3 regions of the Paenibacillus sp. FSL R7-0272 genome follow, and region 3 is predicted to be linked to each of the others. Evidence: riboswitches for the same ligand, from Rfam matches in the RefSeq annotation. Region 3 holds a riboswitch; each other region holds the start of a gene.
What was found. Region 3 has a riboswitch for cyclic di-AMP ahead of MKY23_RS10140 (C40 family peptidase). Riboswitches for the same ligand answer to the same signal wherever they lie in the genome.
Positions count from the first base shown of each region.

Region 1 (10,399 bases), 1.4 Mb from region 3:
CCGTGAAATCAAGAAAAAAGACTGAAAAAAATACAGAAAAAAAAGGGAACAGCACGCTTAAACCGAATAGGGGGACAAAAGCATGAATATTTTATTTGCAGCAGCAGAGGCCCATCCGTTTATCAAAACGGGAGGTCTGGCTGACGTTATCGGTGCTCTGCCGCAAGCGTTGAAAAATAACGGAGCAGATGTACGCGTGATTTTGCCGAAATATAAAGGGATACCTGAAGAATACAAAGAAGCTATGAAACCCGTGCTCGTGACGGATGTTCCGCTTGGTTGGCGTAGAGCCTATTGTGGCATTGAGATGCTGGAGTATGAAGGAATTCCAGTTTATTTTATTGACAATGAGTATTATTTTGCACGGGATGGCGTTTATGGGTACATGGATGATGGCGAGCGATTTGCATTTTTCAACCGCGCTGTACTCGAGGTGCTTCCACAGCTGGATTTTAAACCAGACGTTCTACACACACATGACTGGCATGCAGGTATGATTCCGTTGTTGCTCAAGGCTCACTATGCCCATGATGCGTTCTATAGTGAAATCCGAACGGTATTCACCATACATAATTTGTTGTATCAAGGTGTATTTCCACACCAGTTGTTCAGCGAAATTTTGGAGCTTGATGATCGGTATTTTACGATGGAAGGCGCCGAATATTATGGGAATGTCAATTTCTTAAAATCAGGTATTGTGTATTCTGATCATGTGACAACGGTGAGCCCAACCTATGCTCGAGAAGTGCAGACATCTTATTATGGGTATGGGCTGGACGGATTACTAAGTTCGCTTGGTGATCGCTTCAGCGGTATTGTGAACGGCATTGATACCAAAAGTTATAACCCGGCAACGGACAATAAAATTGCAGTCAAATTCAGATCAAGTTTGTCCAAAAAAATCGAAAATAAAATTGAATTGCAAAAAGAACTGGGACTTCCGGTGCGTCCAGATGCACCCCTGATGGTCATGGTGACCAGGCTCGTTGATTCCAAAGGACTTGATCTGGTATGTCGGGTTCTGGATGAACTGCTCTACTACGATGACATTCAATTCGCCGTGCTGGGGACTGGAGATTCAGCTTATGAACATTGGTTCAGAGAGGCGGCTAACCGGTATCCACTAAAAATGTCTGCACAGATTACATTCAATGACGGATTATCTCGTCGTTTCTATGCGGGCAGTGACATCTTCCTGATGCCATCCAAATTTGAGCCGTGCGGAATTAGCCAGTTGCTGGCATTGCGTTATGGCAGTGTACCACTCGTAAGGGAAACAGGGGGATTAAACGATACGGTTCAAGCTTACAATGAGTTCACAGGAGAAGGTAACGGCTTCTCGTTTACAAGTTTTAACGCACATGACATGATGAATACCATTCGCCGTGCAGAAGAGTTCTATCGTAAATCGGCTGAGTGGAAAAAAATTGTGAAAAATGCAATGAGCGGGGAATACAGCTGGGATGTATCGGCTGAAGAATATATGGATATTTATCGTCGAATTCAGGTGTGATCTAAGAGTAAGGTTTTATTTCGATTTTCGTATGGAGTGCCGCAGTTTAATAACTGCGGCTTTTGTTGTTACTCCGGAATCACTTAGCGAGTAATTTGGTCAAATTCCTTACGGATGGCTTGCATCAGTTCTGGCTTGCTTAGAACATCATAAGCTGTAGCAGCGAGCGCTTTGGCTCCTAAAATCATGCCATCCAGAGCGCGTTCCTGCAACGCCAAATCACGGAATTCAATAGAATGCAGGGTATGAACTTCATCAACGACACGGATATAAGGGTGAATCGCTGGGCATCTCAAGGAAACATTACCGATATCCATCGAACCATGGTCGTTTCCACTGACGATTTCTTGCTGCGGAATGCCAAGTTCCATTAAATTCTGACTGAACGCGTCAGAGAAGGTCTCATTCGTGACCATCTCATCATAGGATGTTTCGTAGTTGGATGTCACGAGTTTACATCCGGTCTGAAGTGCAGCGCCTTGTGCAATCTGAATGACACGTTCGGTTAGCACGTTCAGTTCTTTGCGTGTGGCGGCACGCACGTAAAACTGAGCAGAAGCATAGTCCGGGATAATGTTAGCAGCTTGTCCACCGCTATTTATGATGCCGTGAATACGGACGTTGCTTTTCACCTGCTGTCTAAAGGCATTAATTCCGGTGAACGTTTGGATAACCGCATCGAGGGCATTAATACCTTCATGTGGGCTGGCTGCCGCATGTGAGGATTTACCATGGAACTCGAATTGTACGGCATCGATTGCAAGGGAGCTGCCTGATTTTTCATAAGCATAGAATGGATGGGCCATCAGTGCGACATCACAGTCGTCGAATAACCCCGCTTCCGCCATCGGAACTTTAGCCCCGCGTGTCTCCTCTGCAGGTGTACCAAACACCTTGATCGTTCCGCCGACTTCGTCCACTATGGCTTTCAGCCCAACGGCTGCGCCAAGGCTCATCATGCAGATCAGGTGGTGTCCGCAAGCATGACCAATTTCGGGCAAAGCATCATATTCACATAGTAGGGCAATGCTCGGGCCTGACTTGCTCGAAGCATAAGTACCGATGAAAGCCGTTTCCAGTCCGAGAATCGGAGCTTGTACTTCGAAGCCATGATAAGACAATTCTTCCTTCAAACGGGCAGAAGCAAGATATTCCTCATTCCCAAGTTCAGGATGAGCCCCGATATATGATGAAATGTCTTTGAAACGGGAAGCATATTGATCAATAACGTTAAAAATTTGGGTTTTATTTGTTGTCATGGCTAAACTCCTTAGGCAAAAATGAAAATAACTCCATGAGTATAACATGTTTGTAGTATTTTTTCAGAAACAAGTCAAGATTTGATCTTGAAAATGCATTGCATAATCATGCATTGTACTTTATAATGACTCAGTCATCAACATGACTGACGAATCAGTATGTAATCGTAATTATAGCATTGTAAGGGGAGAACAAGGTTGAAATTAATAAGTCGTTATACCGTAATGTTGTTAACGTTCCTTCTTTTTCTGACGGCGGCTGCACCTGCGGCACTGGCCAGTGGAACGACAGATAACAGCTCAGGCGGTAAAAAACTGGTGCTCGGTACAAGTGCCGATTTTGCACCGTATGAGTTCCACAAAGTCATCAATGGTAAAGACGAAATCGTCGGATTTGATATTGCGATTGCCAAAGAAATTGCGGCGGATCTTGGAGCTGAACTCGTTATCGAGGATATGGGCTTCGACGGACTTTTGCCCGCACTTCAGAGTGGTCGTGTAGACTTGGTCGTCTCCGGCATGACGCCGACAGATGAGCGTAAGAAAAGCATTGATTTTTCAGATACGTATTACAAATCCAAACAAGTGATTATGGTTCGTAATGTCGACAAAGACAAATATCCGGACATGAAATCACTGGAAAATGTCAAGATTGGCGTGCAAAAAGGATCCATTCAAGAAACCATCGGACAGAAGATTCCTGGTGCAAAGCTGACTTCACTGGATAAAATCTCCGACATCGTGCTACAACTGCAAACGAAACGCGTTGACGCAGCTATTGTAGAAGATACCGTAGCCGCTGGTTACCTGGATGACATTATCGGTCTTGCGGCAGCAGTTCCTGACGAAGAACAGGCTGAAGCCGCTGTCGGGATTCGTAAGGGCAATACGGAGTTATTAGCCTCTGTAAACAAAACCTTGGACCGCTTGAAAAGCGAAGATAAGATCAACCAGATGGTTACAGAAGCAAGTCTCCTGATGGCTGACAAAGTCAATAAATCTCAAAACATTTTTCAATTGTTCTGGGAATACAAAGGCTTATATGCAACAGGTATCGGTTACACGCTCCTGTTGTCGGCGCTAGGCGTAATATTCGGGGTCATCATCGGTCTGATTATTTGCCTGTTCCGTCTTCATAATATGGCGATTCTTCGCTGGATTGGTACAACTTATGTAGAGGTGATCCGCGGGACGCCAATGCTGGTACAACTTATGATTATCTATTACGGGGTGTCGCTAACTTTTGGCATTAACTTCTCAGCACTTCAAGCAGGGATTATGACGCTTTCCATTAACAGCGGTGCGTATCTCGCCGAGATTTTCCGTGCCGGTATTCAAGGCGTTGATCGTGGTCAACTGGAAGCAGCCCGTTCATTAGGTATGGGCAGAGGCGCAGCGATGCGTTACATTATTCTGCCACAGGCCTTCAAGGCCGTTTTGCCAGCCATCGGTAACGAGTTCGTAACGATCATTAAAGAATCATCCATTATTTCGGTCATCGGTATGGTGGATATTATGTATCAAGCAAGTGTAGTCAAAAATCTCACATTCCAGGGTCTGAACCCGTTCATTATTGCGGCAGCCATTTACTTTGTGATGACATTTATTCTGTCCAAGCTGCTCGGACGATTGGAAAGGAAGTTGGGTGCAAGTGATAGACGTTAGGCAATTACACAAATCATATGGTAAAAATGATGTCCTGAAAGGCATCGACGTAACGATCGGCAAAGGTGAGGTTGTTGTAGTTATTGGTCCTTCCGGTTCGGGTAAAAGTACATTTCTGCGTTGTCTGAACCTGTTGGAACAGCCATCATCGGGACAGATCGATTTCGAAGGTGTTTCGATAACCGATCCGAAGCATAACATTAATGCTACACGTGAGAAGATGGGCATGGTGTTCCAGCATTTTAATCTGTTCCCTCATAAAACGGTTCAGCAAAATATTACGATTGCTCCAATCAAGGTGAAGAAACAATCCACGGATGAGGCTAACAAAATTGCCGAGGATCTCCTGAAGACAGTCGGTTTGGCGGACAAAAAAGATGTATATCCTAACCAGCTGTCCGGTGGTCAAAAGCAACGGATTGCCATTGCAAGAGCACTCGCGATGCAGCCGCATGTGATGCTGTTTGACGAGCCAACATCGGCCCTTGATCCGGAGATGGTCGGAGAGGTATTGGAAGTCATGAAACGGCTTGCTGAAGGCGGAATGACGATGGTCATTGTAACGCATGAGATGGGTTTTGCGCGTGAGGTGGGAGACCGCATTCTGTTCATGGACGGCGGCGTCATCGTTGAGGAAGGTACCCCGGATGAAGTGTTTGGTGCGCCAAAACATCCGCGTACGCGAGACTTTCTTGCAAAAGTACTTTAATTCATGCCATTCCGTATATAGAATCAAATGAATAACGGCGTTATCGGATCGAAAGATCCGGTGACGCTTTTTTGTTGTTTGCAGAAAAGGTAGAGCTGAAAAAGTAACTTTTCTGTTACCTGTAAAATGAATTAAAACGCCAAATGGAAACATTTACTACAGCTTAAGGTTACAAATTTGTGATATATTCAAGACTGCCGAAACTTCCGAAGCGGAAGTGCGGGGGACGTAACAATGCAGACATAGTTAATGATTTGAGAAATATGCTGCTTGGGGTGAATTAGGAATACATAATGCTTCAGCATGTCACGTACAGCCTATAGGGTGGGTTCCTCCATCCGAATCCGACAACTAACTTCGCAGGCATCATGAGGGAGGAAGACCATGCATAACAAGAAACGTTTAGCCAAAACAGCCATCGCACTACTGACATCCATTCTATTCATTCAAGCCGTTCCGGCTCACGCGGATTCCGTTCATGTGGCCAAAGAAGGGGATACCTTCTTCACCTTATCCAAGCAATACGGCGTTGATATGAACACATTAATTAAAACGAATAAAGACATCTCACCTTATAACATCTATGGTGGTTTGAAAATTACAATCCCAGGTAACGAAAACAAAGTAGAAGCGGCACCAGTTCAAGCGAAGTCGCAGGAAAAAACGGTGACTGCTGCAAGCCTGGACGTGAATACAGATAATAAAGTGGTACAGGCTTGGGGGAAAACATTCGACTATAGCAAAACGCTTAGTGTTAAAGCAACAGCGTATTCCGCAGATGCTTCCGAGAATGGTGGATGGGGCCCCGTTGATTATTTTGGCAACCCGCTCGAACTCGGCACAATCGCAGTGGATCCCAAGGTTATCCCTTTTGGAACCAAGGTATTAGTGACAGGGCATACACACCCTGGATTGCCGAAACAGGCTTTCGTAGCAACGGCTTTGGATGCAGGTAGCGCGATCAAGGGAAATCGTATTGACATCTTTATCCCTGGAAGCAAACAGTTCGTTAGTTCGTTTGGTTTTCAGGATATTGAGTTGTACATTTTAAAATAAGGCTTAAACCCTCTCATTTATGGATGTGAGGTCATAAGTTGAATTGAGCATTAATAAACAGGGTGTTCTTTCTTGCGTAATCATGATAGGCATAATTCATGACGACGTAGAGGGACACCCTGTTCTTTCAATTATTGTTTCTCTTTTGGCAGTTTAAGCATCTCGTCCAATGTAACTAATTCATATCCTCGGTTTCGCAATTCCTCAATAACCTCAGGCAAAGCCTCTACTGTACCTTTCAGGTTCGAACCTGTACCGCCGCCAGCATGTTGTAATACGATGGAACCAGGTTTCACCGCGGTGAGAATATTATGTTTTACCTTTTCCTTGTCTAGTCCCTTCCAATCGAGAGAATCCACATTCCAATTCACGATGCTGTAATGCTGTTTTGCAGCCCATCTCAACTGTTCTTCGTTAATGTCCCCATACGGAGGACGAATCATTTTGGGCGTATACCCCGTCAGGCGGTGAATGATATCGCCGGTATGTAGTATTTGTTTGCGAAAGGCAGTCATTGATAATTTGCTGAATTCAGGATGATTGTAGCTGTGATTGCCAACGATATGTCCTTCTTTCACCATCCGTTTCACCAAGTCCGGGTGTTTCTCCGCACGGCTGCCAACAACAAAAAAAGTAGCACGAACCTTATATTTTTTTAATACATCAAGTACCTGCGGTGTAAATCTTGGATCAGGTACATCATCAAAAGTCAGCGCAACTTGTTTGGTGGAAGGGCCATTGGTTTTGAACGTATCCGCGTATTTTTGACGAAGTTGACCTAGAGTCAACTGTTCTTCTTTAACATCTGACCCAGACGCCGGTGTATCACTGAGGGTTGAAGAAGGTTCCTCAGATGAAGCAGCAGACACAGGCGCAGGGGCTAAAGGAGCTGTATAAACCCCAGAGCATATAATAGTAACGAGTGCGAGCATGACGAGGCGTATTCGCATGTTAACGGCCTCCTTTTTCCAAAATTGCGTTCTCTATGGTATGCCCGTTGCCTGTTTCTTTTATGCGTGTGTGAGAAGTTTCATTGCATCATCAGGTCATGAAAGGCATAATTCCACCATATATAACATATAGAGAAGGATAGGTGGAGAGACGATGAGTACATATGATTTGAAATCCATTCGTTTAGAGGTTTTTGAGGCAGGACAGGACAAGGTATTTCTGGTTACGGGTGGTAAAGCTCATATCGGGGCTGTAGCTACATTCTATGTTGACCATGATCGGGTTAGTGGAACAACGGTACATATCCCGGGACACAAGGAACAAGAGTTATGTGAGCGGCTAGCCCGCAAGGCGGCCCTGCAACTGAAAGTTACGGTAACCGTTATTATGGGCATACATTTTGACAGCATTACACGAGTGCAGATCGACGAGATCGTAATGACTGCAGAGAGACTTGTGGATGAACATTTGAATAAGAAGTCAGAGTAATGTTTTGGTAATCGGTCACCTTATAGGATAAACGACACGTGCCTGGATAAGCATAACCTTCAGAGGTAATCCTCCTTATATTAGAGGTTGTCATCAAGTTTTAATTTTTTTTTGTAAAATTGAAACGAGTTGCAGATTGTAACGTATGTATCTTTATATACAATGCACAATCCACTGGGAGGAATAACCTAATGTCTATTTTTAAAAGATTACGTGACCTGACAATGTCTAACATCAATGCAATTATCGACAAAGCTGAAGATCCAATCAAGATGACGGATCAATATATCCGTGACATGCAAGAGGATCTGGAAGATGCTGAGAAAGCAGTAGCCGCACAAATCGCAATCGAGAAGAAGTTCAAGCAATTGTTCGAGGAACAGGAAGCACTTGTGAAGAAACGTGAAGAGCAGGCTCACACGGCAGCTCGTGCACAGAACATGGACCTTGCTCGTCGCGCTTTGGAAGAGAAGAAAGCAGCGGAAGAGAAAATGGTGGAATACAAAGCCAGCTACGATCAAAACAAAGCGTCCGCAGACAATCTTCGTGGCAAACTCGATGAGATGCGCAAACAATTGACACAGATGAAAAACAAGCGCGAAACGCTGGTTGCTCGTTATAACGCAGCCAAAGCACAAACCGAAATCAACAAAGCGCTGAACGGATTTAGCTCAGATACGGCGAGTGCGGGCTTGAAACGTATGGAAGAGAAAATGATGCAGATGGAAGCTCAGGCTGAAGCAAGCAACGAAATGTCTTCCAAAGGCAAATCACTTGACGAGGAATTTGAGAAACTTGGTAAGGATACGGCTGTTGAGGACGAACTTGCTGCACTTATGAAACAGTACGAAAATAAAAACTAACACCTTGGCGTTCAGCAGGGTTAACCAGCGGAGGGGAACAGCGTTTCTCCTTCGCTTTTAAATGCGGATCATGTTGATAAGTGGAGGCTGTGTAAATGGATTTGAACATTTTGGCGATGCTGGTCTGGACGGTTTCAGGTTCGGTTTTGCTGTTTGTACTGATGTATGTAGATTCACTTTTTACGAAATACAAGGATTTTGCTGAAGTCAAGGCTGGCAATATGGCGGTCACTACCCGGATGGTAATGAAGTTATTTGCGCAAGGTTACGTGCTTGCAACATCCATCTCGACAGCAGGACATCTTGGAGAAGCTTTGCTCGTTTCTGTTGTATCATTTGTAATTTTATTAATTCTGGAAAGTGTTGTTCACTTTATGATTCGCAAATGGGCCACATTGGATCTGGATACGGGAATACAGCAAGGTAAGACAGGGTATGGCTTGTTCTCAGGCGCTTTGCATATTGTAGGCGCATTGATTATTGCAGCGTGCTTGTAAGCCGATAAGATAAGGAACAGGAGTAATTGGCATGAGTGTATGGAAACGTATTAAAGGAATACTAACAAAGCCCGAGCCACCTAAAGTGGAAAAAACGATGCTTCAGCTTGCTCCTGGGGATATCTGTGAAGTGTCTCTGGTCACTTATGAAGTCGTTGGCAGGGTGCAGAATCGGGCTCGTAACGCAGTTGTATTAACGCTCCAGGATGGTAGTTCATTCCGATATTTACATGTGGAGGAGCGTGAGATCACGCGTTACGCCCTGTATACACCTATTGATGGGAGACTTGATGCCCCTGACGAGGTGCCGACCATTCTTGAACTGGATGATCACGTGTATCATTTGGAGGAAGAATATGGAGGTATGGTTCAGACTGTGGGTAGAACGCCTTATGGTCAGGCTGGTGAGCAGCTTGTGTGGCAGTATCAATCGGATGATAACAAACTTCTTCGTGTGGAATGGCAAGATAGAAGGTTTAACCTCTACGAGGGTGAGTCCATTCTTCCTGCGGATATCAAAGTGATTCGTTCGAACTAGGAGAGGTTCCAATGAAAAAACGCTTGGCACATGGATTAAAATTAATGCTGGTCCTCAGCCTTGTGATGTCTCTGCTGTCTGCGTGTGGTGCAGCTCCTTCCGTACAGGATACATATCCTCTTGAATCGGTAAGTGGCAGCGGTCAATCCACGTCTTATGTGTATCGGGCTGCAGATCGCACAGTTCCTGAAGTAGCAAAAGAGCTGTCCGATCAACGAACACCCGACCAGATCTCGGCAGAAAATACAGAGCGGATGTTCCTGGTGTATCAAGACCAGTATTATCATCTGCAACAAGATCCCAAGAAACCAGAGGATACGCTCGTCGAAGTCGATTCCAAGGAATATGTTCGTCAGAACTATAGCTCTTCCTTTTTACAAGGGTATCTAACGGCAACGTTAATCGGGAATTTGTTTGATACTTTTGGTGGACGCGGTTCAGGCAACTATCGGGGATACACGGAACGGGATACGTACAAACCGAGTGCGGGATCGTATCGGGCTCCAACGAGCAATGATAAAAAGCTGGCTCCGCCTATTACCGTTGAGCGAAAAGGCTCCATTACGCGGCGTGGCAGTGATAAGGACACAAGTGTTGGTTCTGGCGGCGGTTTATTCGACCGCAAAAAGGATCAAAGCCGAGGAAGTATCGATCGCAACAAGAGCAGTGGTGGCTTGGGTGGTTTGTTTGATTCACCAAAAAAATCCTACAAAAAGCCAAAGACTCGAATCGGTGGTGGCAGGATTATGAGGCGAAGATAACACCTCGCAAGCCTGAAATATATGATTCTTGGAATGATTATGATTTACAGGATGATGATTATATACAGGACAATAACAGTAGCATGGTGAGACACTGG
Region 1 covers NZ_CP150221.1:3,673,727-3,684,125, reverse strand. The annotation lists gene glgB (1,4-alpha-glucan branching protein GlgB) at 1-86, shown strand, start outside; gene glgA (glycogen synthase GlgA) at 83-1,513, shown strand; gene MKY23_RS16240 (M20 family metallopeptidase) at 1,597-2,772, opposite strand; gene MKY23_RS16235 (ABC transporter substrate-binding protein/permease) at 2,971-4,437, shown strand; gene MKY23_RS16230 (amino acid ABC transporter ATP-binding protein) at 4,424-5,146, shown strand; cyclic di-AMP (ydaO/yuaA leader) riboswitch at 5,332-5,528, shown strand; gene MKY23_RS16225 (3D domain-containing protein) at 5,531-6,202, shown strand; gene MKY23_RS16220 (polysaccharide deacetylase family protein) at 6,334-7,152, opposite strand; gene MKY23_RS16215 (hypothetical protein) at 7,307-7,642, shown strand; gene MKY23_RS16210 (PspA/IM30 family protein) at 7,834-8,505, shown strand; gene MKY23_RS16205 (DUF350 domain-containing protein) at 8,601-9,002, shown strand; gene MKY23_RS16200 (DUF4178 domain-containing protein) at 9,034-9,540, shown strand; gene MKY23_RS16195 (DUF4247 domain-containing protein) at 9,552-10,301, shown strand.
Region 1: linked by a shared signal. The riboswitch ahead of MKY23_RS16225 (3D domain-containing protein) and the one ahead of MKY23_RS10140 (C40 family peptidase) in region 3 are both predicted to bind cyclic di-AMP.

Region 2 (10,399 bases), 700 kb from region 3:
ACCTGACTTTTAATCAGGGTGTCGAAGGTTCGAGCCCTTCATGGCTCACCATTTACAATTTTATATGCGGTCGTGGTGGAATGGCAGACACGCTATCTTGAGGGGGTAGTGGGTGTATACCCGTGGAGGTTCGAGTCCTCTCGACCGCATCAGATTTTAGAGTGGGACATCCTTAAGGAATTAAGGGTGTCTTTTTCTATTTTTTCGCGAATGCTAAGTTGTTGTTTAAAACGAACCTTTAATCAGCGAACCGGGCCAATCAGATTGATGTATTTATCGGACGATACTCCAGATGACTGGAACAGTGCTTTTCCTGGATATAAAAGGGCTGAGGATTCAGAAATATTGTGCTATAATTCAATCATATGGCATTTAAGTTGATATTACGGTTGGAAGGCGGTTCTTGCATGAAGTCAATCTATGAGCGAATTGAGCACCTGATTGCCGAAAGAGGGATGACAAAGAAGGCCTTCTGTGAACAGCTGAAGATAAGCACAGGCAATTTGGGTGACTGGAAACGTGGTAAATCAATCCCGAGTACAAATAAACTCATTGAAATTGCTTCATTTTTTGATGTGAGTCTGGACTGGTTAATGATTGGGCGTTTATCGAAGGAAGCCATTGTGCGGGAAAAGCGGGAAGATTATTTTTTTAACGTGTTGCGGCAATTGAATTGCCAAGAGAGTGAATTATCGACTGTGGAACAGTCTTTTATTAGTGAATATATCGAGTTCACTCGTTATCGCAAATTCAAAGAGAGTAAAGATTCCGGAAACTATAGCTACCAACCTGAAGTGGAAGACGAAAATAAGTCAGAGCAGTAAGGGGCGTAAGTGTCTCTGGTTGATAAAAAAACCTCCATCTGTGCCCAAGGGAATGATTTCCGGGACAGTAGGGAGGTTTTTTTTCTGTAGAAATATCCGTTTAGTGATGCTGATCAAGAATACTGGAGTATTTGGGGTACAACTGGCGGATGCAATCTGGGCAGATGTCGTGTGTAAACTCGGCGGAAGTGTGTTTTTCCAGATAGCACTCAACGCTGTTCCATTTGTCTGATTCATCCTTGATATGTTTGCAAACGGCACAAATAGGTAGCAGTCCATGGAGGGTGCGCGCTTCAGTCAAGGCTTGTCGCAGCTGAAGCTCTGTCTTCTTCTGTTCTGTAATATCTGTGTGAGCGACCAAAGCAAGGTTGGTATCTATCGTAGGTCCGTTCTGTAAGGGAGTAAGTTCTACGCGAAACCATTTCTCCTCGTTGTGTGGTGTGATAACAGAGATATCGTATGTATGGGTTTTGTTAAAAGGAATAACGTTATGCCTCAGATACCTCGCGAACTTGGTTGGATAGTGGTTTTTTTGTTGTGCTGCCCATGCTTCCATCAGGTGGAGGTAATGATTGTGGCGGCTGGCTGCGCGTATGAAAAGTTTATGAAGTCCGTGCTGCCAGGCCCGGTTACAGCTTCGTATCATCCATTGATGATCAATAATGATCAACTGATGATTGGTCGCCTGGAACGATAGGCTTTCCAGGTCGGATGTAATAGTTCCCATGAGAGAAGTCCTCCTTATGATGGATGAAAGTGTTCTTATCTCAGTTCCTCTGGTATGTTCAAAATGTCAGCGACCTGATGTCTGAATCGGGTTGCTTTGCGTGTGCCGTGAATAAGGTTGGATAGACGGTAGGGTGGAATATCATGTTGTTCGCAAAAGGTTTTCTGATCGACCTGAAGTTCGGTTAGCCGTCGTTTGATAGCCCATCCGAACGGAGTGACTGGCTTCTTCTTGTTCAATAGGGTTCACCCCTGAGTGGATTTTATAGTATTCAGCAGGTCATTCTTCGTGTGAAATAGATAGAAATACGTGCTGTTGGTTCCATTATATACGTAAATTCGTCATCTAACAATTAAAAAATACGGAAATAAGTGTATTTTTTGAATTAAAATGACGTAAGTCCGCCTTTTTGTTGATTGGACAAAATAAAAAAACACGCCAGCAAGGGGAGTTGCGGCGTGTTTTTGGTGTGCTCTGAAAAAGAGGTTTCGAGGAGGAGTGCGGAATTATGCTCTGTAAGCGTGCAGGCCTGCTCCAAGCATGTGGAAGCTGGGGAATAACGACTTCATGGACATGGACGTAGGATGCATGGGTGCATCCGGTGAGGAGGCGCTCACAGTAGTCCATTCATTCTCAAGGTCTGCGGTCAGGCGAGCCAGCAGTTCCCGAGTGGCATTTTCATTTAGGGGGATAACTTTGCAAGCTTCGGATACGCATGCATTCATGGCTGAATGTAAGTAACCGAGAACCGCCTCTTCGACGGGGATATCGAGGTGGTGGTTGATCCAGGCGTGAACGGTGGGGAGGCAACCAACTGAATTGTATTTTACGAAGATTTGTTCAAGCGGGCTAAGGTCGATCCAAGGATGCAAGGCGCGAGACAGTTTGATTAAACGTTTGCCTATGATTGCTGCTTGCTCTCTAAGTTCAGGAGGGGTTCGCTGTACATGTACAAGTTTGTCGATCAGGGCAATTCGCCATGTATCCTTATGATCTGTTGCGGTGTAAATCCCCTTGATAGCCATACCTTCTAGACGAACGAGACTGGGGTGTAACTGGCAACGCATAAATGATTCGAGTTCCTCAGCTGTCCGAATGGTGCCTTCCTTGATGTGGGTGTCCATGCCGAAGAAATGGGTGAATCCTCCCACTTGGACAGAGGGATCAAGCAGTTTCGCATAATCGAGTAGCTTATTCCCACGGTTCACGATCTTTCGCCTCCTGCGCTTTATTGTGTTATATTTAATTACATATGATAATCTTTTCTTAAGTTTAATGTGTAAATCCGAATTATATGATATATATATTCACATAAATATCCGTGTTTTGTCAATGATTTATGAGAAAATAAAAACTTAATTAAATATTATGCAGAATTAGAGTTATATAATATGACATAATAAATTATATCTGTGTCATATATTTATGTCTAAAGTCCCTTTGGCCTTTTGCCGAATCAGATTAATGATATGTAATTTTCGAGGAAATATGACTGAATTTTGCAAGAGGTGTGGAATAGGAAGGGAAGAAGAACTGTTATCAATTTAGAGTAAAGCCGGTTGTAGTAAAATGTCATTCATAAAGTGATTAATAAGGACTTTACATTTGTTTAAGAATCCGGTATAATCAATTCTGTTGCCGATAATTTACGACATGCGGTCGTGGTGGAATGGCAGACACGCTATCTTGAGGGGGTAGTGGGCGTATGCCCGTGGAGGTTCGAGTCCTCTCGACCGCATTATATGAAGATTTACGAGAGAAGCTTTCCGTGATGGAGAGCTTCTTTTTTTGTTTTCATATAGCAAACAAGGGCGAATTATTCAGGATGAGGGCATGTGTTAAAAGAGAGAACGCAAAAAAGCCGCCCAAAAGCTTGAGCAGTGTCTGGCTCTTTGCTTTATAGGTGGCTTGTTTTTGTTTATATGTTTGTTCGAAAGTCTACATTTATTGGTTAATCAGCTTCTGAATATCCTCTTCGATTTTGTCCGGTGTAGTCTGCGGAGCATATCGTTTCACAACTTTACCGTCCTGATCGACAAGGAATTTGGTGAAGTTCCATTTTATTGCTTTGGAGCCGAGCAAGCCTGGTGCTTCTTTAGAAATGTGCTGGAAGAGCGGATGAGCGCTGGAACCATTGACGTCAATTTTCTCAAACATCGGGAAGCTTACACCATAATTCATCTGGCAAAACTCAGCAATATCATCGGAAGAACCCTTCTCCTGCGCGAATTGGTTGCTTGGGAATCCAAGCACTTCAAACGGAGCATCCTGGAATTTATCCTGAAGTTCTTGCAAACCCTTGAATTGAGGGGTGAGACCGCACTGGCTTGCGGTATTCACGATTAACAACACTTTGCCGCGATATTGGGACATCTCAATCTCTTGTCCGCGAAGGGTGTTTACTTTGTAATCATAGACTGACATGGGGAACGCCTCCATCCTGTTATTCTTAATATACTTATTATATTTTAAGCAATTAAATAATGCAAAACTTATTTGGATTTAGCGTTGTTATAACCATTCGCCTGCTGGAATCCAAAATGGATGAGAAATACATGAATCAATTTTTGTGCGGTTGAGAATTAGATAGCTTGGAAGAGAAGGATAGCGTATGACCTCATTGTAAGCGTTATTATAGGTGGTTATTGCCGGAAATCTGGCGATTCGGTGATCTGTATGCACTTTACATGATCATGGCACGGGGTGTATGATTCATAGCGTAATTTGAATTTTAATTAAATTGTACCTGAAAAACGAAACAAACGATAATATCGATCGGTCTTATAATGAAGATTTACGAACGATGTTTTAATCGCTGAGTTTCCATTCATTGTGGATGGAAAACGGGGGAACCAACAGAATGGGCTGTATGACAGCAGCGGACATTCATGGGGTGAATTTTTCGGTGAAAGCCGGAAATAGGGCGACTCTCGCGCCCGAATCCGTCAGCTAACCTCGTAAGCGTTAAAGGGAGAGGCAACAAACCGCACGCTGGTTCATGGCGCTTTCGTCATGGATTATTTAAGAAGCGTTTCGGAGGCCTTGGTCCCCACGCTTCTTTTTTGTTGTCTTTTCACGCCAAGGGAGGAACGAAGAATGGATAAAGAGATGATTTTGGTAACCGCTCCAAATGAAGCAGGACGTAAATTTGTGAAATTGCTGATGTATAAAAAAATGCCATTTGCCGTTCTGACGAACAGTGCTGATGAGGAGCGCAAACTTCGCCGTCTTGGCGTAGAACACGTCATCCGTATGAATACAGCAGCTGCTGAGAAATGGTTTTTGCCGCAAGGCAGTGTAGGCAATGTATTTATTTTTGAGAACAGTCTGAACTTGACATGCCGCTATCTTCAAATTTGTCGCTCCTGGACATCGAAGTCCTTGTGTGTGATCACGGAGCAGAGCCATCCTAAAGGGATTTATCGTGGAATGGGCGCGGATAAAATTGTGTATTCACTGAATGGAGAAGTTGGGTTCCTTCTTAATAGCTGCAATAAACCGGAAGCTGAAGTGAGCAGCTTGTGATTGACATTGATCCAAGGTAAGACGCCTGTTATAATTGCAGGTATAGACTAACGGAATTTGAGGAGACTCATGCTTGTCGTGGGTCTTCTTTTTTTATGGAAACAGTACGGTAGTATAGAAGCGAGGGATAACCTGTAGCTTACGAGGAGGAATCAGCGTGCCGGATATTGCCGGATTGAAGTGGTTGTTTTTTGATGTGGGGGATACGCTGGTGGACGAATGGGAGCCAGTAGATGATATTATTGGGCAGTTCGTTCGGGAAGCGAATGATTATGGCTATCCAGTAAAGATTGAGGCGGTAAGAGAACTGTTTGCTACCTGTTACTGTAATTATGAACAGTGGCCCATGAAAGTGGCCATACGTACATATATTCATGATGAAGATCACCGCATTCAGATTCAGGACAAGCTGAAATTCCATAAAGAATTGGAGCAACCGTTTCCTTCTGCAACCAAGGTGCTTGAACAGCTTTCGCATCACTATCGTATTGGCATCATTGCGAATCAGAGCCCTGGGACTGAAGCAAGGCTGGAGAGTTACGGACTTCGTAAATATGTCCATGTCCTGGCCTGTTCGGCAGAAGAAGGAGTGTCCAAGCCTGATCCGGAGTTGTATGCGGTTGCTCTGAAGCAAGCTGGATGCGCGCCCGAAGAAGCGGTTATGATTGGAGATCGAATTGATAATGATATTATGCCAGCACGTAGTTTAGGCTTACGCACCATTCGTATTTTGCAAGGGTACGGAAGGTTCCAGCCAGAGCTTTCGGATGGCGAGCGTGCAGACTGGACGGTTGAATCGCTGGATGAACTTTTGCCCCTGCTTATACCGGATGTGGATGCAGGCAAATCTATATAATGATCTGCTAGATGAGATCGGATTACAGATTTTTTGTGTCTGGAGTGGCTTAACAACTCAAAGACACCAAAAGGCTGATGTGCCCCCCACTGTGGCACATCAGCCTTTTTTATTACGGAATTATATAAGTTGAATTCCTTTTTACACATAAACGTAGAGGACAGAAAAAAACTGGAAAAGCAAAGCGTTTGCCTGAAAGCTTTCTGAAAGAAAGCTACATCGGAAGCATACGCGCATCACCAGATTTTCCACTTGAGAAAAAGAATCCAAAAAATCTGGGGATAACCGCTACTCTCCAGGTTATTCTGTCATTGGAGTGAAAGTGTAAACATCTTTAGTCTGACTTATATAAGCTTAGAACAGCATGATGGTCTGGATGATTAAATACACATTCAGCACAACGATGATAGCGGCAATAGTCCAAGAGACGATTTTGAGCCACAGTTTGTTTGCAAAAGGCCCCATGCTTTTTTTGTCACTTGTGAACATCACAAGCGGGATGACGGCGAATGGCAATTGCAGGGACAGGATGACCTGACTCAAGATCAGCAACTCTTCAGTGCCGCGCTCACCGGCAATAGCAGTGACGATAACAGCAGGGATGATTGCAATCAGTCGGGTAACCAGTCTACGCAACCACGCCGGGATACGGATGTTCAGGAAGCCTTCCATGACGATCTGTCCTGCGAGCGTGCCTGTAAGGGTTGAGTTCTGACCGGATGCGAGCAAAGCTACGCCGAACAAGACACTGGCGATCGTTGTACCAAGCAGTGGGGTTAGCAGATGATACGCATCTGCAATTTCAGCGACCTGTGTCATACCGGCGCTGTGGAACACTGCCGAAGATACGATCAAGATGGCCGCGTTAATGAACAGAGCTAGCGTCAAAGCAATGGTTGAATCCATCGTGGTGTAGCGGATAGCTTCTCTTTTGCCCTGAGTGGTTTGCTCAATCTGGCGGGTCTGCACAATGGAAGAATGCAGGTACAGATTGTGCGGCATAACGGTAGCTCCGACAATAGCAATCGCGACATACAGCATGGCCGGGTTCTGCAAAATCTCGGTGCTAGGAACGAATCCGTGAAGAACACCGCCCATATCCGGTTTCGCCAAAAATAGGTCGATGCCAAAACATAGAGCAATGGTTGCCATCAGTATGATTACGAGGATTTCCAGCGCACGGAAGCCTTTATTTTGCAGTACCAGAATGAGTAAGACATCCACTGCAGTAATGATAACACCATATAGCACGGGGATATTAAACAGCAACTTAAGGGCAATTGCTGAGCCGATAACCTCAGCTAGATCGGTAGCGGCTATAGCGAGTTCACACAAAATCCATAACATCATGACGACGGGAGCGCTGAAACGTTCACGACATGCTTGGGCTAAATCTCTTCCAGTGACAATGCCTAGTTTACCTGCAAGGGATTGTAGCACCACGGCCATCATATTAGAGATAAGAATGACGGATAATAGCGTATATCCGAATTTTGAACCGCCTGCGATACCGGTAGCCCAGTTACCGGGGTCCATATAACCGACAGCGACAAGATAACCTGGGCCGACAAAGGCGAGGAACTTTTTCCACCACGCCGCATTTTTGGGTACTTTCATGGAACTGTGTGCCTCACCTAGCGAGGGGGTCATCGTAGCTGCAGTAGCAGACGCATATTCGCTGGATGGAGAATTGAACGGATTTTTTTGACTCATACATGGATCACCTGACTTTACAATAAGATGTGGCCGGCTTGTAGCCGGAATAAATTCATTTTTAGAATGTGCTCTAGCACAAATACTGTGGCAAATAAACGGAATGAATACGAGTGCTCATATATCTAAAATTTTATGTTCATGTTTACATTGTACACCCTCAATAATTTTTGTCTAGTGCAACTTTTGTGTAGTCGGACAAAAAATAAGGAGAATCTGAGGTTATATTTTCGAAGAGCCTCTTTGTATCGTACCCATTTCGTTAAAAGATACGACTTTTATCAGGGACGCATGAAATGTAGCCAAATGTAAAAGCTGATAAAGTAAACAATCAGACGTTTCAAATCGAGCCAGAAGTTTAAAATGAATTGTAGGCAGTCAAAACTTTATTAACGAAGGAGAGATTCTGATGGAAGCTTTATATACAGCAACAGCGACAGTAAAAGGTGGACGAACAGGTTCGGTGGCTTCTTCGGACGGTGTACTGCAACATGATCTGAAAATGCCGAAAGAACTTGGCGGTGCCGGTGGAGAAGGCACAAATCCCGAGCAACTTTTTGCAGCTGGATACGGTGCATGTTACGAGAGCGCTCTGGCTAACGTGGCACGCAAAGCAGGTGTGAAATTGGAGAATGTCGTTGTAACCAGCAACGTATCGATCGGCAAAGATCCAACAGATGACGGATTCAAGCTAGCGGTTCGTCTGGATGTGAGTATGCCGGGAGTGGATCACAGCCAGGCTGAGGATCTTGCCCGCAAGGCGCATGACTTCTGTCCTTATTCAAAAGCAACACGCGGCAACATTGACGTTGTACTCAACGTTGTCTAATAGATAAGATAATTCCTGGCTCTTTCTCTTTGAAAGGCACAGGTAAAATAAAGAGCAAGGTATCCAGTGATATCTGATCTTCAAGCACACAAGCCCTGCTGGTAGCTCAGCAGGGCTTGTGTTTTCTAACATATACCACCCAAGAATCACCTAATCTGAAAGCGGAGGAGGATTTCTCCGTGTTAGGTCGTACTCTTTTACATAAACGTACAGTCACTTCATGCCACATATTCCATTAAGGGGGAACGGCGATGAGTATTGAAGAGATGATTGAGAGGAAATTTGTATGTACCAAATGTCGGGGTACGGAATGCAACATTAAAGAAGTCTCTATGTCAGGAGCGGGGCTCAGTAAGGTGTTTGATATTCAGCATAACCATTATTTGTTTGTGGGCTGTACGGCCTGTGGATATGTGGAAGTGTTTAACCCGGACGTGTTGAAAGGCAAGAAACAGGGACAAGTTGGCACAATTCTGGATATTCTGTTCGGCGGATAGACATGCGTGAGTTGACATCGACCTGAAATTTCTTTAATATGATTTAGTACTGAAAGTGTCAGTGTCATTAGCATGAACCAAATTTGAATTCACGGGTGATATCCATGTCTTATAGACCAAGCATTGCACAACTGCAAGTAGCCAGCAAAAACGAAAAAGACGGATTGTACGAATTTACGATGAAACTGGTGGATGGTACACAGTGCCGTGTATTCTACTCCAAATCTCCGGATTGGAAAATGACAGCGATCAGCCGTCTGCAGAAAACACCTTGTCCTGTATGTCGTAAAGACTTCATCTGCAAATGTATGGATCAATGGTCAGGTGACCTGCATCAACAAATGATTAACGACGAGTGGATGGAAAAAGCACTGGCTGAGTAATTGTCGGACAGTTATGAGCGTAGGCACTGAGCCTGCGCTTTTTTTCTATTTTACTAGAGAGTGTGGCAGAATAAATTCGGGTTAGGCGAGAAAGTTGGCTCAAAATGGGTAAGTAATCTAACAGCACCATAGAGGAGGCCACGATCATATGACAGTAGACCAAGAGGATAAGCATCAGGGGCACCCGATTGTTCTTGTAGACGGCGTATGCAACTTTTGCCAAGGAATAACGAAATGGATTATCAAGCGTGACCCGGAAGGGAAATATCACTTTGCTTCACTGCAGTCGGATGTGGCGAAAGGATTGCTCGAGAAGGGTGGTCTGAGAACTGACAGCATGGATACGTTTGTATTGATTGAAAATGGAAAATACTATACACGCTCCACAGCAGCGTTAAGGTTGGCCAAAGGTCTCAAGTTTCCTTATCCGTTACTCTATGTGTTTGTTATTGTGCCCAAATTCATTCGTAATGCAGTATACAACTGGGTTGCGCGCAATCGGTACCGCTGGTTTGGGAAGGACGATGCATGTATGTTGCCTACACCCGAGACTAAAGATCGATTTTTATAAGTATAAAAGTATCAGTTTTCAAGGATAAGCTTCCATAAGAAAGAAGTTTCATGTAAGGTGATTAATATCGGAAATTACTGGGTAATTACTGTGGGTTACATTATTTTTTACATTATTGGGAGGATAACAACTTGAAGAAGTGGACGACAATGATTATTGGGGCATTATTGGCAGTAAGCTTGGCAGCATGCGGAAACGACACAGATAAATCTGCAACGCCGCCAGCAGGTAATGAAACAACGACTGAAAGCAACAATACAGCGGAGCAGAATGCGGCTGTTCCAACATTGGATGAATTGCTTGCCAAAACAGGTGAAGCAACGAAAGCGCTGAAAAGCTTCACTACAGAAGCTAACATTGATCAAAAAATTAAATTGGATGCTGGTGAGCAATCTCAAGATCAGCAAGTAAAAACGTCTTTGAAAATGGATATCATTAAAGATCCAATGATGATCTATCAAGAGATGGAATTGG
Region 2 covers NZ_CP150221.1:1,563,754-1,574,152, forward strand. The annotation lists tRNA gene MKY23_RS06710 (tRNA-Lys) at 1-51, shown strand, start outside; tRNA gene MKY23_RS06715 (tRNA-Leu) at 67-149, shown strand; gene MKY23_RS06720 (helix-turn-helix domain-containing protein) at 408-824, shown strand; gene MKY23_RS06725 (hypothetical protein) at 925-1,551, opposite strand; gene MKY23_RS06730 (Rha family transcriptional regulator) at 1,587-1,790, opposite strand; gene MKY23_RS06735 (urease accessory UreF family protein) at 2,058-2,759, opposite strand; tRNA gene MKY23_RS06740 (tRNA-Leu) at 3,207-3,289, shown strand; gene MKY23_RS06745 (glutathione peroxidase) at 3,496-3,975, opposite strand; cyclic di-AMP (ydaO/yuaA leader) riboswitch at 4,355-4,530, shown strand; gene MKY23_RS06750 (hypothetical protein) at 4,648-5,076, shown strand; gene MKY23_RS06755 (HAD family hydrolase) at 5,234-5,932, shown strand; gene MKY23_RS06760 (Nramp family divalent metal transporter) at 6,287-7,645, opposite strand; gene MKY23_RS06765 (organic hydroperoxide resistance protein) at 8,055-8,474, shown strand; gene MKY23_RS06770 (zinc ribbon domain-containing protein) at 8,726-8,971, shown strand; gene MKY23_RS06775 (hypothetical protein) at 9,076-9,354, shown strand; gene MKY23_RS06780 (thiol-disulfide oxidoreductase DCC family protein) at 9,503-9,925, shown strand; gene MKY23_RS06785 (DUF6612 family protein) at 10,057-10,399, shown strand, end outside.
Region 2: linked by a shared signal. The riboswitch ahead of MKY23_RS06750 (hypothetical protein) and the one ahead of MKY23_RS10140 (C40 family peptidase) in region 3 are both predicted to bind cyclic di-AMP.

Region 3 (10,399 bases):
ACAGTATGGAGCCGATGCACAGGGGGAGATTCACTGGTACGAAGAACCTGACGACATGGTACAGGAAGCTGCGGCAGAATTGCTTGTACGGGAACTGGATGAGGAGATCATTGATACGATTACCATTCGGATATGGCATCAGGGGAACGAGTTGCAGACGCTAGAATGGGTGCATCGTGATTTTTCCGAAGAGCTGGAGGAAGATGAAGAGCAAGATAACTCCATTGATGCGACCGGAGATATGATTGAGCCAGAAGAGGCGGAAGAAGCATGTTATGTAATGCTCAGGAACAAGGATCGGGAGTTCAGAATATATGATCTTTTCGTTCAGGAGCGCGGAGGTCTGCCCGTGGGCACAGCGACCATAGATACGTCACATTCCGATTTGACAGGTTATATGGATTACGATGTGCCAGGCACGAGTGTGCAGCGTAAAACGTTGGTAGAAGTGCTAATGAGGGAGCTAAATAAAGAGATTGAATTCGACTCACTACATCTCACGATGCTCTACCGTAATCAGATTATTGACGAAGCCAGAATGGAAGGGTAAGAGGCGGACGCCTTTTATCCTTTTTTTTGAGTATTTTAATTTGATTTTTTGACGAAAAAAACTTTTCTCGGTATATTACGACTAGTTCTTTAATTAATGCAGTTGCGATGGTATCGAATGGGAGCGACTTTTGGATTTGGACGTAGTCCAAACCAAGGGAAGCGAGCAGTCGAAACCGGAGCATATAGGAGGGACATGATGACACACACATTCACCATTCACAGCCAGTACATTAATGATGGCTTTCAAGCTGTTCAAGCACAGCCGGAGGACACGGAAGAGGTGCTCTCATTGCTTGCAGAGACGGCATCCTGGTTGAAAAGTAAAGGCTCTTCCCAATGGAATGCATTGTTACAAGGGGAAGATTCTCATGATACACCTTCGGCCATTCGCCGAGGGGACGTCTTTGTTTTCAAAAAAGAAGCGCAGATTGCTGGAATGGTCATTCTCATGCAGAAGCCAAGTCCATGGGATCTCAAGCTGTGGGGAGATCAGGCCCACGCGGAAGATGGGGCGCTCTATCTACATCGACTTGCCATACGAAGAAAATATGCTCGAACAGGTCTGGGGAAGTCCATATTGGAATGGTCGAGTCGTGGCATACAATTCGCAAATAAGTCTCTCGTACGATTGGATTGCGGGGCTGACAATGTCACGTTAAACACATTTTATGCAGGAAATGGATTCGGCTATGCAGGTAAGCATGATGGGTTCAGCATTTACGAGAAACCGGTTGAATTGTAGCAAGAATTCGTGACGAATTGTTGAGAACATCATGAGGAAGAACCTGGAAGCAGCTAAGCTTGTGCGTCTAGTTTTCTATACTCAGCTTAGTCCTTTGATGAAGAGACAAATGTAAAACATAAGCTTCTGCATGTGGAATTGACTGAATATGTTGTATATAAGACTCAATAATTAAGTTGTCAAAGCGGTGGATGTTCTTGCTTTTCTATGTCATAATAAACATTAATGGTATTCAATAAAATGCATGAAAATACATTTTCGTGTAAAGAACGGAGTTGGAGGCTCAAGAGCCGCTTTACTGAACATATGTTCTAATATATCATAAATGAATGTGGAAAAAGAGAAATGAAGTTGGAAAGGGGGATAATGACGTTGAAATTGCTACAGGCTCTATTCTTTCCTCCGGAGCAGCCCGGAGGTGTATCCTCTATGATTCCTTATATGCAGGAGAGGTTTGCAAGCCCAAGATGGGAGATGGACCTGTTTTCCTTGCCCAAACGTATTCGTAACAAAGGGAGAGAGGAAGTACAGTTTGATACGTTTGACTGGACCCTCTATCAGGATAGTCCTGTGGTACAAAAGTATATTCAGACATATCGTGACTATCTATGGTGGACCAAGCTTCGCATTCAGAAGCCCTATGATCTGATTCATGCGCATCATCCTATTGCAGGGCTTGCCATGAAGTCGGTGTTTCCTGAGGTTCCCCTCATTCAAACCATTCACTCCAGTTATGAGAGAGAGCTTATTTTGAATGGCCGTATAGAGCCTGACGGGCTGGAACATCAATTCCTGCAAGCCATCTATGGAGAGCTTGAGTATCGTGCCGAGCGTCTGCTAACGGTATCTGATTCATTCCGTCGATATTTGAGCCCGTATGTGAAACATCCAGAACGCATCGGCATTATTCCGAATGGTTTTGATGAGAAGCGGTTCAAACCGATTCCCCATGATAATGCGGTCCCGCAACTGGTAACGGTCTGCCGGCTTGTTCCCGCCAAGGGATTAGATATTTTGTTTAAAGCTTGTGCGGAGTTAAAGGATAGGGGACATGATTATGTACTTCATATTATTGGAGATGGACCAATTCGTCCCGATCTGGAAGAGCTCGCACAGCGTCTGGGAATTTATAATGAAACGATTTTTTATGGATATACGCTACATCCTGAAGAGTTTATGCCATTCTTTGATGTGTTTGTACTGCCATCGCGTGCAGAAGCCTTCGGTTCAGTGTTCGCCGAAGCGGCGCTTAGCTGTCTGGCGCTTGTAGGCACCGATGTGGGGGGAATCCCTGAACAGATTGAGGATGGTGTAAATGGACTGCTCGTACCACCTGAAGATCCAACTGCGCTGGCTGATGCCTTGGAAAAGGTCATGCTGGACCCGGCATATCGCTATGAACTGGCTCGTTCCGCTTGTGAAAAAGCCAAAACATTTTACTCGCTGGGAAGATCGGTGAATGATTTGAAAAAAATGTACTTGCAATTTCAGGCGTAAAACTGGGAGAGCAAATATATGAAACAAGCCGCTGTAGTGTGATACAGCGGCCTTTTTGTATATAACGGATTTTACAACAGCCAATCCTCTGGATTGTTTGCTAATTCCTGAACAGCATTCATGAACAATCCGGCATGGTAACCATCACAAACTGAGTGATGAACCTGTAGTGATAATGGTAAAAATATCGAATTACCTTTGTGGATGAATCCCCCTGCCGTAATTATGGGAAGAAGGTAACGGTTATTATTGTTGATATTTAAGTTAAATCCAGTAAAAGATGTCCAAGGAATCATCGAAAGGGAAAACACATTTTCAGGTATAGGTGTCTTGGGAAACAGCTTGCCTGAACGTTTATATTTTTCTACATCGATAATGTAGGCATCTTGAAACGTGTTGAAATCATCGGTAACACGAGTCCAAATGGCAGAGAACGACTCAGATGAGTGATCAAAGATGGTATAGAGCGGTTCTAGCATATCCCAATATCCCAGATCTCCATCCTTGTTGTAACCCGTTCTAAAAGCACGATTTGAGTTAACCACACTTGAAATTAAAAAGATAAATGCAGGATAGAATCGATATTCTTTTTGTTTGATGAGTTGATATACAGCAGTTACATCCATTTCATTGGTTAGGCTGAATGAAGTATTTTGATTCATATAGTGATGGAATGTGTCTGTTCTATTCCAAGTGTTAAAATCAATTTTGTTAAAATTCATTAGATGAGCCTCCTAAATTTTATCTAGAACGAATTTAGGAGGCCAAGTTGTCTGCTTTTTTCATCAGAACCCATCCTTAACTAAGATTTACTTTAAATTGTACCATAACTTTATCCATTTAAACGGCTTCAACCTCATATCTCCATCTTCAATTCATATTATTCCGACCACGAAATGTACCCCAACGATCCCTAATGAGCTTACCCGCCCAAAAGAGTGCCATGCATCCGAAAATGGGATAAAGAACGGATAAAAGGGAGCTGAATCCAAATTGGCTAAACGAGTAACATAGCATCATGATGACTAGTGTAATCAACCGGGGATGAACATCGATATGTTGTCTAAGTTGCAAAGTCATGCCGTAGATGTCGGCAACAAACGTTGTAAATATTTCCATAAAAATCAATGAGACATATACAGATTGCACTATCCATCCCAGTTGAAAAGCGATACTTCCCATAGGGATTTCAAACTGTACGATGCCTGGCATCTGGGCCGACATTGCAAAATGGGCTGCCATCAGCATAAAACCTACGCCAATCCCGCCTAGAATTCCGCCCCATTTTAATGTATTGCGATGACGAATCTGATTGCCTACAGGTACAAGTACCGCTTGAGCGAGCGCAAGGTTAAATGCGGTGTAAAGTAATGGGGAAATCCATACCTGAAACGGATTGCTATCTGTTGTCAGTGTGACAAAACGAAAGACACCCGGATGATGTAGCGTACTGAAAATCATAAGCAGGGACAACAGAAGCATCATGGGCACCACAATACTGTTCATTTGCAGAATAGCTTGCATTCCGCGTCCCAGAAGAAGATATGTACCGATCAAAGTGATGATCAAACCAGTTTGGTAGTGCAAACCCAGATGTTCCATAAAGACAGAACCCGCCCCGGCGAGCATGACGCTGTTTACACCGATCAGAACAATAAGAGTAATCCATGTGATCCATTTGCCAGCTTTGTGACCAAACAGATGTTTGTTAAGATCCTCATAGGAACGCGAACGGGTATCATGAGCAATAAGCATCATTTTGGTTCCGAGCCAGACAAAGAGCATGGTGGACAAAGTGATGGTGATTGTGGCCCACTTGCCATATTGGGTAAAAAACTGCAATATTTCCTGTCCTGTGGCAAAGCCGGCCCCGACAACAGTTCCGATGTATGTGAATGCAATCTGTAGCACCCGGAATACCTGTTTCATGTGTTTCCCCTTTCAGGTCCCGGGATTGTTGGACATGCGGGTACCATAGTACAAGTTATGCTTGACCAATGAAAGTCATGACTGCAGGATCGGATAACGGCTCTGAATGTTCAGGTTCTGTGGACTTAGGGTTGATTTCGCTTGAACTTGTAGCCGGATATATGATACTTTATACCTCATAGGATAGGCTTGGGAGGTCAAATCATGGACGTATTAAAACAACGAATTTTACAAGAGGGTGTCGTCATCTCGGATCAGGTATTGAAACTGGATGGTCTTCTGAACCATCAGATTGATCCTGCATTAACGATGGAGATGGGACGGGAGTTTGCTGCTCGTTTTCGCGAGAGTGGAGTTACTCGGGTGATTACGGTGGAATCATCAGGGATTCCGGTTGCTTTTGCCGCAGCACATGAACTGGGGGTACCTTTGGTATTTGCCCGCCGCAAAAAAACGCTTCTGGCCGATCCTGATGCCTACTGCGAACGTGTACCATCCTTTACGAAAGGAATCGTAACGGATATTATGGTGTCTCGCGAATACATTCACGAAAATGACCGCATTTTGTTCATTGATGACATTATTGCAAACGGAGATGCCGCCCGCGGCGTAATTAAAATTATTGAGCGTTCCGGCGCAGAACTTGTGGGATTTGGTGTTGTGGTGGAGAAGTGCTTCCAGGCTGGTGCTCGCACCATCCGTGAACAAGGGATTCCAGTAGAAGCTCTTGTACGCATTCGTTCACTGAATAATGGCACCGTGCAATTCGACGATAATGAAATGTGACTTTTTGAAGGAAATTGGGCCTAATTTTTGAAGTATGACTTTGCATGGCCTTAGATTTCCTTTATAATGGGGTTATGTTAGGGAGAGGAGGCAACACCATGGGGAACCAACCGGCAACAGAACAATTCTTTATTGATAAGCTGGCGGAATCGAAAGTTCATTTTGAACGTGCCCTGGATTGTAAACATACGGAATTCGATGACCTTTATCCCTATATGATTGAACATCCTCAATTTTTCTGGTACAAACGCTATGTTGCCTGGTCAGAATTACTGACGATTGTAGGCTTGTGTGAAGAGTTGTCCTTCTCTTGGAAAGAACAATTTACACCGCACCAAGTAGAGTACCTTGAAGAACGTGTGATGTCCGCCAAAGTGCTTGATTTTTGGTTCGAGAAGAACGACAGCAAAGAGCACGCGCAGCGGTAACTCTCAGTCGGGACATTTTTTTCGAATGACATGACAGTCCAATACAGTCACGTGAGACCTAAATGACTTTTCATTTAGGTCTCTTTTTGTAAAGAAATTTGAGTATAGGAGTTATGACATGATTAGTGATACAGAATTGGATGCCCTGCGTTTGTCAGGGGAGAAGGTAAGAGTAGTGCGGGATGAACTGGAGTCTAATGATGTAACGGGCATCGTGGTAGCCTGGGATGATGAGCAAGTACTTATTCGCAGGCAAAATCGCCGTGTTGTGAAGCTGGATCGGTCTTACCGTTATCAGCTGTTCAGTGAGCCTCGTCAAAGTGTTTTAAGTGAATAAATGACATGAGTGCTTAGCTTAACGGATTCACGTTACCGGAGCTCCTTCTAAGAGAATGTCTGCTACACTAAATGTTTGGAATTACCATCAGGATCAGGCATATTTGCGACGCACGCGAGAGAAGATAGGTACAGTGGAACAATTCGCTGTATTTACAGCCGAAAGGGTGTGTTGCAAGTCATGACATTGATGAATGATAAAGTTCATGCGTATAAGGATCAGATTGGCGCATTAAGCGACGTTCTCCCGGATGTGGTGAAATCATATCATGAGTTTACGGGAGAGTGCTTCCAGCCGGGTGTGCTTGACGCCAAAACCAAGCAGTTAATTGCGCTAGGTATCGGTTTGTTTGCTAATAACGAAGTGTGCACGTTCTATCATGTGGAGGAAGCCCGGTCCAAGGGAGCGACCGATCAGGAGATCATGGAGACGGTAGCTGTTGCTGGTGCAGTGGGCGGCGGACATGCTCTGTCACAGGGAGCAATGAGGGTGCAGAAGGCGCTCCATTAGTGGATGAAGCAAAAGGTCATACCGCTCTTTTATAGAGCGGTATGACCTTTTTTTAAAGTTCATCATTACTTTCTTTACTGTTTGATTTCTTGTTGTACTTGTCTACATCTGCAAATTGCTCCATGATGGAGTATTTTGCACTATACATTATTCTGGATCTTCCTGTGTCATATTCGATGTTTGAGCGATCATTTTCCCAAAGATAAATAAGGGAGTTAGCAAAGGTTTCGATCTTCGGCTCACCATATTTCTGAGTAAGCTCTGCGAGGATTTCATCGGATTCTTGGCTGCTTAACGTGTCAAAATGATAAAATGCCTGTCGCAGTAAGAAGTCATCCAATGGATATGAACTTGCTGCAGTTTTCATTTCTTCTATTCTCTGATCCATAAGCTTGTAAATTTCTTCTTTCCTTGATTCTGTCGTTTCTGGATTTTCCAATTCCTTAAGCAATGTATTACTTTCGTTCATTAGATCCTGGCGGCTTGTATTATCTAAAAGATCAATAAAAACGTATGTAGCGTCAGCTTTTTTACCAAGAACAATTAGATTAGAGTATGTAATGCTTTTTTCATGTTCATAAAAGTTGTCCTCTTCATAAGTAGCGTTCCCATTCTTTTTTTCAGTTGAAATGACCTTGTCGATCTTGGTGCCCCAAGAAAAATCTCGAAAATCGTTTGCATTCCCGTTACTGCAACCTAGGATTGTGAATACTAAAGCAGCAAAACTTAAAACGAACATCATCTTCTTCATTTTTTGTCTGTTCTCCTTTCATGTCCTTAAATATTTTACAGGATTTGAGGGAAGCAATTGAAGACAAAAAATGGATATAAAAAAGAAGCACCTTTGTGGCTGCTTCTTTCTTTAACATGTAGCATTAAAGTTTACCCAACATTTTGTTGTACATAAATTGACCTGTCACCCGTCTTGCGGTTACATAACGATCATTGAAATACGGATTGGACAACTTGGTGATGCTGACACCTTTGCTGCTGGAGGCATGTGCGAATTGACCTCCACCGATGTATACTCCTGTATGTGAGATGCCTCTACCTGTTGTGTTGAAGAAGACCAGATCTCCTGTACGAATGCTTGCTTTGGAGACAGGTGTTCCGGCTTTCGCTTGTTGTTGCGACGTGCGAGGGAGCTCAATGCTATATTTGTTGAAAAGATATCTCATAAACCCGGAACAATCGAAGCCGGCCATGGTTGTGCCGCCCCATTTGTACGGGATGCCTGTCATATTGTTAACCATCGTATTAATTGTGCTTGCCTCTGTGCTTGTTGCCCCGGATGTAAATAGTACAGCAGCCCCAAAAATGGAAATAATCAGTTTTTTCAAAATCAATGTTCTCCCTTCGATGCCTACGGAGTTAGCTAAGGGTTCGGTAGAAGGTTCCCTATATTTCCTATGTATAAGAATAATTCACCCAAAATGGTTCCCCCGTTTTCAATCCTGAAACTCGGCAAATGAATAATTAAGTTTTTGTAACTATTTGAAACTATATTGCATAAATGCGTAATTGTCAAACCTGTTTAAAGGTGTTCATTTAGCCTCAATGTTAGCGGAATTATCGATTTTAGTTATCATTTTGTTGAAATTAGGGAGTTAAAGATTACAAAAAAGTCATTTGTGTTTCATATGAGAGAACTTGGATAATAAACAAGATTGTTATGAGCTAAAAAGGAAACCATTCTGTTTAACAAATTTTTTTGGTTTGTTGCATATATTGACAAAAATATATTTATTGCATATTATAACCATATTAAATACATAATTTGTATTTAAATTGTTTTCATTGGAATATATGTGATATAAGTAATCAAATTTGTAAATGGGGAGAGTGTTGTCGAGTGAAAGCAAAAAAATTAGTAACATTTGTACTGGCGTGTTCTATGGTATTCTCCGTAGCGGGAATGGCTATCCTTCCTGTACCGACCGTATCGGCTGCTGATGCTTCCGGTACAACGGCGAGTATGTCTGATATCTTAAAGAATCAGCGCCCCGATGGAGGCTGGAGAAAAGATTACAGTCAGACGTCAGGTGAATGGGCCAAATCAACGATCGATAACAAAGCTACATACTCAGAAATCAGAAGGCTAGCAAGTGAATTCAAAAAAACAAATGATCCGCGATACTCTGCTGCAGCGGTCAAGGGCATCAACTTTTTGCTTAATATGCAGTACTCCAATGGGGGTTGGCCTCAAGTCTATCAAAGTTCCGGCTATCATAAACATATTACCTATAATGATGATGCGATGATTAATGTGCTGTACATGCTTGATGAAGTCGCAGGACGTAAGGGGAACTTCTCCTTTATCGACAGTTCTCTTGCAAATCGTAGTAAAAATGCAGTTTCCAAAGGAGTCGATGCTATCCTGAATACCCAGGTGGTATCGGGTGGGAAGTTAACGGCTTGGGGACAACAGCATGATTCCAGTTCACTTAGACCTGCGGGAGCCAGAATCTATGAAGTGCCTTCATTAACTGCAGGTGAAAGCGTAAACATTGTGAAGTTTCTGAAAACGAGACCGGCTAATTCAAGAATTACTGCATCTATCAAAGGTGCCGAAGCCTGGTTTAATAAAGTGAAAATTACAGGATATCGGTATGAGAGAGCGAATGGGGATAGCCGAATTATTGCTGATTCCAGTGCATCACCGATTTGGGCACGTTTCTATGAACTCGGTACGGACAAACCGATCTTTGTGGGACGTGATGGCGTTGTGAAATATAAGCTGAGCGATATAGAAAAGGAAAGAAGAGGCGGTTATGCATGGTACGGCAACTGGCCGTCCAAGCTGTAGAAAATGGTTTATTTAACCGAATTTTCTAATAAGTCCACTACTTACGGATATATAAGTTTAATTTGAAGCAGGCCTGATAAGTGCGAATCGGATACATATCTGTTTCGCACTTATTTGGTGATGAATAGATGTGTTGACATGTTAAACTACGCGTGGTATATTATTTCTTGTCGCCGATAATGATTGGAAAGACACAATATATGCGGTCGTGGCGGAATTGGCAGACGCGCACGGTTCAGGTCCGTGTGGGCTAACCCCCCGTGGAGGTTCGAGTCCTCTCGACCGCATTAGATAGAAAAAGACCTCTTAGCAATAGCCTAAGGGGTCTTTTTCTATCTAATGATATAAAGAACAATCAACAGTCTTTAATTACAGTATTGTCTCAAAATAGACGAGTAGAGCAACTTAGGTCTATTCCATATGGGAGCTTGGCTACTTTTTGCCCAGCTAAAAAAGAAAAAGGTTTAGAATCAGATAACTTATGATGCTGCTGTCACCGTAATGTTATCAATGTTCGGTCCCTCTGTACCTGTTGTTACGATTCGGAGTGTATTCGTACCTGAATTCATAGGTACTTGAATTGTTTTTTCGCCCCAAGTAGACCAGCTTCCTGTTTGAGTAAAGGGCTCATTACTGAGTACTTTTGTGCCATTAACATAAATATCTAGAGTCCGCGTACCACTTTCCAAAGCGTAACGAAACTTTACATTTTTGGTGCCTGTGATTGTGTTATTGATATCATTCCATTGGATTGCGGAGCCTGTATAAGCGTTGAAGTTAACATATCCAGAACCGGTGAAGCCCGGATAAGC
Region 3 covers NZ_CP150221.1:2,262,596-2,272,994, forward strand. The annotation lists gene MKY23_RS10090 (hypothetical protein) at 1-550, shown strand, start outside; gene MKY23_RS10095 (GNAT family N-acetyltransferase) at 746-1,294, shown strand; gene MKY23_RS10100 (glycosyltransferase family 4 protein) at 1,667-2,791, shown strand; gene catA (type A chloramphenicol O-acetyltransferase) at 2,863-3,513, opposite strand; gene MKY23_RS10110 (hypothetical protein) at 3,662-4,720, opposite strand; gene MKY23_RS10115 (xanthine phosphoribosyltransferase) at 4,925-5,506, shown strand; gene MKY23_RS10120 (hypothetical protein) at 5,605-5,934, shown strand; gene MKY23_RS10125 (hypothetical protein) at 6,053-6,271, shown strand; gene MKY23_RS10130 (carboxymuconolactone decarboxylase family protein) at 6,452-6,781, shown strand; gene MKY23_RS10135 (hypothetical protein) at 6,834-7,532, opposite strand; gene MKY23_RS10140 (C40 family peptidase) at 7,657-8,121, opposite strand; cyclic di-AMP (ydaO/yuaA leader) riboswitch at 8,127-8,258, opposite strand; gene pelA (pectate lyase) at 8,634-9,587, shown strand; tRNA gene MKY23_RS10150 (tRNA-Leu) at 9,790-9,874, shown strand; gene MKY23_RS10155 (carbohydrate-binding protein) at 10,067-10,399, opposite strand, start outside.